Regions from separate parts of the Chryseobacterium sp. CBTAP 102 genome, predicted to be linked through region 2. Evidence: riboswitches for the same ligand, from Rfam matches in the RefSeq annotation. Region 2 holds a riboswitch; the other holds the start of a gene.
What was found. A riboswitch is a leader RNA that binds a small molecule or an ion and turns the genes downstream of it on or off. The one in region 2 is predicted to bind thiamine pyrophosphate.
Positions count from the first base shown of each region.

Region 1: linked by a shared signal. The riboswitch ahead of pnuC (nicotinamide riboside transporter PnuC) and the one ahead of C8D70_RS13635 (TonB-dependent receptor) in region 2 are both predicted to bind thiamine pyrophosphate.

Region 1 covers NZ_QICX01000001.1:209,501-213,937, forward strand. Annotated here, with positions in the region: gene C8D70_RS00920 (TonB-dependent receptor) at 1-1,504, opposite strand, end outside; gene C8D70_RS00925 (alpha-ketoglutarate-dependent dioxygenase AlkB family protein) at 1,882-2,493, shown strand; TPP riboswitch at 2,584-2,692, shown strand; gene pnuC (nicotinamide riboside transporter PnuC) at 2,718-3,311, shown strand; gene C8D70_RS00935 (hypothetical protein) at 3,301-4,332, shown strand; gene C8D70_RS00940 (NAD(+)--rifampin ADP-ribosyltransferase) at 4,349-4,437, opposite strand, start outside.
Region 2 covers NZ_QICX01000009.1:97,291-101,727, forward strand. Annotated here, with positions in the region: gene C8D70_RS13625 (bifunctional aconitate hydratase 2/2-methylisocitrate dehydratase) at 1-1,016, opposite strand, end outside; gene C8D70_RS13630 (WG repeat-containing protein) at 1,304-2,074, shown strand; TPP riboswitch at 2,276-2,367, shown strand; gene C8D70_RS13635 (TonB-dependent receptor) at 2,472-4,437, shown strand, end outside.

The DNA of each region.
Region 1 (4,437 bases), on a different contig from region 2:
ATTTTACCAGACCTTCGTTGTGGATAGATACCTTCTGAGCATCTTTTAGCTTGGTAAGCGGTTCCGGTTTTACGGTTTGATTGATATAGTAACCTTTTGGAGCATTGGCTGTACCAGTAACAAATAATGCATCTGATCCTAACATGTCAGTTACAATATCATATAATGCTCCTTTGTATGTTTTAAGATCAATACCTCCGTTAAAAGTCCAGTTATTTTTTTTATAATTAAGATCTGCAATCACACCATACCAGTCATGAGCATTGATACTTTGCTTTCTCACGATACCGCTGGTTCCGTTAAGGGTAGATACATACTGTCCGTTATAATCACCAGGAGAGCCAGCAGGTGCTGTAAAGGTAGATTTCTGGAAGTTATTTCCATTATAATCGGTTACCATACCGCCTCTGTTATAACGATAAATCATATCCCAGTTGATGGTACCATCTCCGCCAGCGCCATAATTCATGAAGTTCATGGTTTGTCCGGCTGCATTTTTGATAGAACCATTAAGTCCTGTTCCTCCGCCGCCACGTCCCCATGAGCCATAAAGAACGGTAGATAACTTCAGATTGTCATTCATCGTCCAGTCCCAGTTCAGGGATGCAATAGGCTTATGATAGAAGTTAGGTGCTAAATTGAATTGAGAGCCATTCAGCATTCCTGTTTGAGGATTGTATCTTCTTCCGTAGGTTTCAAACTGTTGCAGCGTTGCTACGTTTGCTCCGGTTGCTGAAGATCTTCTCGTATCATGTACCTGTGGTGCTCCGGTAGCGATTAAATTGAACGCATGCTTTTCATTAGGCTTAAACCCTGTAGAGAAAAACCATGAGTAACCTTCTCCTTTTGTTCCATTGATGTATCCGTCACCTTGCCACCGGGAAAGTAATACGGTTGTTCCCCATTTGTTTTTTAAACCGGAAGAATACATTGCAGATATTCTGGAGTAGTTGTCATTACCAACTTCTCCTTTAATCATTGCTTTCTGCTCAGAATCCGTAGCTTTGGTTACAATATTGATGGTTCCTCCTACAGAAGGAACAACAAATTTAGAAGCTCCCAAACCTCTCTGGATCTGAATATTGCTTGCAATATCAGCCAATCCTGTCCAGTTTGACCAATACACCGTACCTCCCTGCATGTCATTCACCGGCTGCCCGTTGATAATCACTGCAATATTTGCCCCGTCAAAGCCTCTCATGTTAATTCTGCTGTCTCCGAATCCTCCACCTACTTTGGTAACGTAAACGGATGGGGTAGACTTCATAATTTCAGGAAATTCTCTGTTTCCCAGTTTTTCCTGAATTTCTGCTGCCTTAATATTGGAAACTGCAACAGGAGTTTTTCTTTCTTTGGCTGTTTGGGAAAGGTTTCTACCCACCAACATCACCTCATCAATAGATTTAGATTTCTCTAAAGAATCCTTCGTACTCTGCCCATAATATAAGGCTGCCGTAGGTAATACAAGCGCTATAATTAGTCGCTTTTTAAAAATAATGCTCATGAAATAAACTAGCGTTTTTGAATTTAAGGCTGCAAAGATGAATAATTATTTTTGAATTAAGTATTAAATCTTAACGAAGTGATTTCCTATTGTATGTGTATAATGCATTATTACTGATTTTTTTGAGCATATTAATTATTTCAGATCTTTAATTTACAATTTGTTATAAAAGTGAATTATGCAAAAAAGAGTATTGTTTTTAACGAATAAAAATAATGATGCAATTCATCTGAAAGTCTACCAGAAAGTATTTTTTTCTAATGATATTTAGAGTTTGATTTATTTTGTATCATTATTTATATATTTGCAGATATTATTTGTATCAAAATTATTTACTCAAATAACATAAGCCTTTCTTTTATTTAAATAAATAAAAAATGACTCAGCTCAGTTTGTTCCATTCAGAAGATTTATATGAATTTCCGAAAGAGCTTCTGGAATACAAAGCGCATTTTCTGAATCAGGATGAAGCGGATGATCTTAAAAACCATCTGCTTGAAACAGTACCCTGGAAACAGCGTACTCAGAAAATGTATGATAAAACAGTTCTTACACCACGCTTAACAGCCTGGTATGGTGATCCTAAAACGGATTATCCATCAGGAAATGGTGAAGTAGACAATAACCTCTGGACTCCTGAACTTTTTTCTTTAAAAGAAAGGATAGAAGAAACATTCGGTTATAAGTTCAATTCTGTATTGCTGAATCTTTACAGAGATCATAATGATTCTGTTGCCTGGCACAGAGATAAAGAAAGCAGATACGGAAAACGTCCTGTGATTGCATCAGTAAGTTTAGGGCACACCAGAAACTTTGATTTCAGGAAAAAAGACCATCATCAGAGTAAATACAGCCTGCCGCTTCCTCACGGTTCATTATTGATTATGAAAGGAGATCTTCAGGAAAACTGGGAACATAGGATTGCTAAGTCTGTAATCTCTATGAAGGAGCGTATTAATCTTACATTCCGGTTAGTTTGTAAAGAATAAAATACTTATTGTAATGGATGAGTTAGGATATTCCATTTCAAAATAAAAAGACTGAAGTCCTTTCTTTTTCCACAAAAAAACTGCACCTTTGCCCCAACAATGGGGTGCTACAGATAAAAGTGGCTGAGATGATACCCAGGAATATACTTCCACACCTGATCCGGATAATGCCGGTGTAGGGATTGATTATTTATCATCTCATCATTTGATTTCTAATAATTAATATGATGCAGGACATTTTAAAACAAATTACCTTACCGGAATGGTTTGGAGTCTTATTTTCAGTCATTCAGGTTTTACTGGCCCGTAAAAACAATGTCAACAACTATCTTTTCGGAATTGCAGGCATTCTGCTTACGCTGTATGTGATGCTTACTTCAAAGCTTTATGCTGAATTTACCTTAAATCTTTATTATCTGATTATGAGTATGTACGGATGGCTGTACTGGAAATTCGGGAAACAGAAATCCGAAATGGAAATCTCCATTACCACCACCACAGAAAAATGGATTACAGGAGGAATTGTTCTGGGAACGTTTATCTTATTCTGGTCTTTTCTTACTTATTTTACCGATTCGGATGTTCCTGTTTGGGATTCTCTGGTGAGTGCTTTTGCCTGGGCAGGAATGTGGCTCATGGCAAGAAGAAAAATTGAAAACTGGGTGATACTGAATGTCAGTAATATCATTTCCATCCCTTTGATGATTCATAAAGAATTATATCTATATGCTGTTTTAACGTCGTTTTTATTTTTAGTAGCAATTTCCGGATATATAGAATGGCAGAAAATTATTAAATCCAAAGCCAATGCTGAGTAGTAAAGAGATCAGACACGAACTTCATGGAGCTTCTCTAATTTCTGATGAGGTAATACAATATATTCATGAGGAAGGATTACTTAAAATATGGATTCCCAAAAAATATGGAGGACTCGGCTATCGTTTTGAAGAAGGACTTAAAGCATTATTTGGCTGGGCTGAAACCGATGGAAGTTTCGGCTGGATGCTGACGCTTTGTGCAGGAGCGAATTATTTTTCCAGAAATATCAAACCAGAAGTAGCTCAGTTACTCTTTACCCATTTTGAAACCTGCTTTGGCGGAAGCGGAATGATTGGCGGAACTGCAGAAAAAAAAGATAACGGCAACTATTTGATAAACGGTTTATGGAATTTTGCAACAGGAGCACCTCATCTGACCCATTTTACATTAAATGCCAAGGTTACGGAAAACGGGAAACCTATAATGGATAAAGACGGTAAGGAGATTATTCACTCATTCATTGTCCCAAAGGAGCAGGCTCAGATTATCCCCAACTGGAAGTCTATGGGGATGAAAGCCAGCGGAACCTATTCGTTCACCATTGAAAATGTCATTGTAAGCGAAGATTACAGTTTTGTTTATGATACTTTTTTCACGAATGATATTCTGGACAGTATTCCTTTTCGGGTTTTTGCGGATCTGACGCTATTGGTCAATTATCTGGGAATGGCTTCTCATTTTATTGAAGAAGCAGAATGTATTCGTCCTGGGATCAATTTCAAAAATTTTGCAGAATCTGTTGAAAAGAATTTGGATAAAGTATTATATATTGCCAGAGAAGTAGAAAATATACTTGATGATCAGAAAGAAATTTCAGAGGATAAACAAAACGAGATTCATGAATATGGGGTAGAGCTGGTCCACAAATTATCCCATCATATCCTTACTGCTTATACACAGCTTGGAATCCGTGCTACAGATCCTTATTCTGCAGTTTATCAGGTGTTCTGTGACTATTTTACAGCGGCAATGCATTCCAATTTCAGACCTTCTGCTGATGCTCTTGATTTTTCTTTCTGAGCAGTGAATATTTCTGCTAAAGTCGGGTGATTTCTCTGGTCATTTTCAAAGGCACCTGAGAACGATAAGACTGCCTTGGGTTTCCAGGAAATTTTTTATCTGTAA
Region 2 (4,437 bases):
TTCTTTTCTTTTGTATTAATCGTTAAAACAGTTCCTGTTGCTACTGAATATGCTTCTTCAAGAACGATATCACCATTTTCATTACGAATTGGATTTCCGTTTTCGTCAACTTTCTTTACCCAGTTTTTAAGGTCGATACCAATACCTCCGGTAACGTCTACTGTAGTAAGGAAGATTGGAGAAATACCGTTTGTTCCTCCTACAATGGGAGCAATGTTTACGAATGGCACATATGGACTAGCCTGCTTTCCTGTCCAAAGTGCAACGTTGTTTACTCCGGACATTCTTGATGAGCCTACTCCCATTGTTCCTTTTTCTGCGATAAGCATAACGCTTGCATCAGGATGTTTTGCCTGTAAAGCTTTGATCTCTTCCTGAGCCTCAGGAGTGATCATACATTTACCGTGAAGTTCGCGGTCTGATCTTGAGTGAGCCTGGTTACCCGGAGAAAGTAAATCTGTAGAGATGTCTCCTTCACCAGCGATATAGGTAACTACTTTGATTTCTTCAGCCACTTCAGGAAGTTTAGTGAAGAATTCAGCTTTAGCGTAGCTTTCAATGATTTCTTTTGCAATTTCGTTACCGCTGTTGAATGCTTCTTTCAGACGGTTAGTATCTGCTTCATAAAGGAAAACCTGAGTTTTAAGAACATTGGCAGCTTCTTGAGCAATAGCTGCATCACTACCTAAAGCAAGGTCCAGCAGCACCTCAATGGAAGGTCCGCCTTTCATATGAGACAATAGTTCAAAGGCGAAAGCCGGGGGAATTTCTTCTACTACGGATTCACCCAGAATAATTTCTTTTAAAAATTTGGCTTTTACTCCCGCTGCACTTGTTGTTCCGGGTAGCGTGTTATAAATGAAAAATTGAAGAGAATCTGTCCGGTCAGCATTACCTGAATCTTTAATTTGCGTAATGATTTCGCTTAGTAATTCAGCACTATCAATTGGCTTTGGATGAAGCCCCTGGGTTTTTCTTTCTTCAATCTCTTTGATGTAATCCTTATAAATACTCATAATAGAAGGTCTTTCAAAATTAAAGGCAGGCCTGCTTTTTCTTTACCGGTGTGTATAAATACAATTAATGACATTTTGAGTTCTCGCATTTTGATGCAACATTAACCGAATAAAGTCAGCATAATCTACACTTTTTCAAAAGTTTTTTAAAATTATCAAACAATTCAAAATGTTTCCAAAATTACGAAATTTTACAATTTTATAAGAATTAAATTATTTAGATTGTTTATAAATATGATTTTTATAATATCTATTTTTGGTCGTATTTTTGTACCCAAATGGAGAATATGAAAAATATCCTGAATGTTTTATGTGTTTTCATTTCGATTTTCGTTTTCTCACAGACCCAATCTGTGAAGAAAGATCCCACGAAAAAAGGAACGAAAACTACCATTAAAAAAACACTTTCAGCCAGCAAACCTAATGCTGATCTTGTAGTGATTAATAAAGAACTTCCTGTTTTGATTCCCAAGAAGAAAGGAGATCAGTTCGGGTATGTCAATCAGAACGGGAAATTTATTATTCAGCCGGAATATCATATTGCCGTATTTTTTTATGAAGACTGCAATCTTCTGAATTCACCTAATGAAAAAGTGAGAAAATTTGGAACAAAAGACTATGCCACGGTAGAGAAAAATATGATTTCTTACCGTATAGATCAGTCTGGGAAGAGAGTATATCAGTTCAAAGAAACCGATTTTGGAAAATGTAAATTCGAAGAATATAAGCAACAGCTATTTCAGGCTTACATCCTCAATGGTTTTTACGGAATCATTGAAAAATCAAAATTTGTAAATGCAGCAGATTACAGACAATTTCAGATCTATCCTCAATATCAGTATCTGTTCATTCTTGAAGGTGATGATGTCGCTAATCCAATGATTGTAGCTTCCAATAATGATAAATTCGGAATCATTGATGTTAATAACAGGATTATCATTCCGTTTGAATATTCCAATATTAAACGAAATTTCAGCTGGAAACTCGGGAAGATGTTTGAAGTGACAAAAGACGGCTCGAATTACTACTATATCGACGCTAACAATAAAACTTACTAAATAATTATTAATGATGAATGATGAATGATGAATGATGAATGATGAATGATTCATTTGATAACTCCTATTTTCCATAGTGTCTTTCCTCCTGTAGCCATCCATGCCCTTCGTAACCTAAGACCCCGAATCTTGCATCTCGTAACCCAATATCCTGTACCTCGAAACCCGAATTCCAATTCATATATTTTTTGTAATTTTGCGGCTGAAATAAAGGGGTGCTTTAACAAGCTGAGATTATACCCAATGAACCTGGAACAGGTAATGCTGTTTAGGGAACCATTTAAATAATTGATAGATGATTAGCGATAAATGATCGATAAACATTCATTATCATTTGCTATTTATCAATTATCTCGTAATCACCCCTTTTATTCATTAAATGTTAAAGATTTATAGAATGAAAGGATTATTTTTTTTAGGGCTTACGGTAGGAGCTGCAGCTTTTATACAGGCTCAGAATAAAGATTCATTAAAGGTCAGGGAAATTGAAGCCGTCAGCTTTACCAAAAGGCTGCCGGTAGCAAAGGAAATCATTAATGTACAGAAAGATCTGGACAGTAAAAATCTGGGACAGGATCTTCCTATTCTTTTGAAAAACCAAACCTCCATTATTTCTACTTCTGATGCCGGAAATGGAGTAGGATATACCGGTTTCAGAATCCGTGGTGTTTCGGGAAGTGCCATCAATGTTATGATGAATGGTGTTCCATACAACGATTCTGAAAGCCAGGGAACCTTTTTTGTCAACGTTCCGGATTTAACAAGCTCTGCATCACAGATTGTTATCCAAAGAGGAGTAGGAACTTCCAATAACGGGGTTTCTGCCTTCGGAGCCAGTATTAATGTACTTTCTAAAGATCCGGAAGAGAAGTTTTATTTTAAAACAGACGACAGCTACGGATCATTTAATACCTATAAATATTCAGCTGAAATAGGCTCGGGGAAGTTCTGGAAAAACCGTCTTTCCGTAATGGGAAGATATACCCATATTCACTCTGATGGTTATATAGACAGGGCTTCATCCAATTTGCATTCTTATAATTTCACTGCTTTATTTGAAGAAGGAAATACGAAGCTGCGTTTAATGGCTTTTGGCGGAAAAGAGAAAACCTATCAGGCATGGAACGGTATTGACCGTAAAACCTGGGAAACCGATCCGAAATTCAATATTTCCGGAGCGATCTATGATGCCAATTGGGAGAATATTGTAAGTTTCTATGATAATGAAACGGATAACTACAGACAGAATCATTATCAGTTGCTTTGGGAACAGAAATTCAGTGACCGCTGGAATCTGGAAACCACGTTCCACTATACAAAAGGAAAAGGATATTATGAAAACTACAAGCAGGGAGATCCTTTTTCAAGATATAACCTTCCCAATATAACAGAAGGGGGACAAACCATAAAATATTCCGATTTTATCAGAAAAAAATGGCTGAATAACGATTTCTACGGAATGGTTTCTACATTGTACGGAAAATTTGAAAATCTGGATCTGAACTTTGGTGCTGTTGTGAATCAATATTACGGAAGACACTATGGAAATGTTACCGGTGTGTTTTTTCCACAGATTGCCGAAAGCGAATATTACAGAAACCGTTCAATAAAGAATGAAGTGTCGGGTTTTGCAAAAGCTTTATTAAGAGTGGATAATTTTGAATTCTTTGGTGATTTGCAGCTTAGAAAAATAAACTACAATACAAAAATTCTGATGGCTGGTGATGATGAAGGAGCAGATTTAAGTAAAAACTGGCTGTTCTTTAATCCAAAAGCCGGTATGAATTACAGAATTGACGGTGGTAAAATATTTCTTTCATACGCTCATGCTCACCGTGAACCTAACAGAGATGATCTGATGGCCAATAATGATGTGAAAGCTGAAAAACTTCATGACATTGAAGCCGGTTTTGAAAAACAGTTCGGAATTGTTTCGTTGACAGCGAATGTTTATTATATGTATTATGTGAATCAATTGGTTTTGAATGGAGAATTGAATAACGTAGGAGCATTTATCAGAACCAACTCAGGGAAGAGCTACAGAAGAGGGATTGAGATAGGGGCTTTGGCAAAACTATCCAAACAATGGGAAGTTTCCGGTAATGTGACATTAAGCCAGAACAGAAATCAGGATTTTAATATTCAGAATGGTGATGTGCCTAAAAGTCTTGGAAATACCCAGATTTCATTTTCTCCGAATGTAATTGCCAATCTAAGCCTGAGATTCAATCCTGCCAAAAATTTCCAGTTTGCTTTAATGAATCAGTATGTTGGAAAACAATATCTGGATAACACAGAGGATGCCAATCTGCAGCTTAAAGATTATTTCCTGACAGATTTCAATGCGCAGTACCAATTTAAAA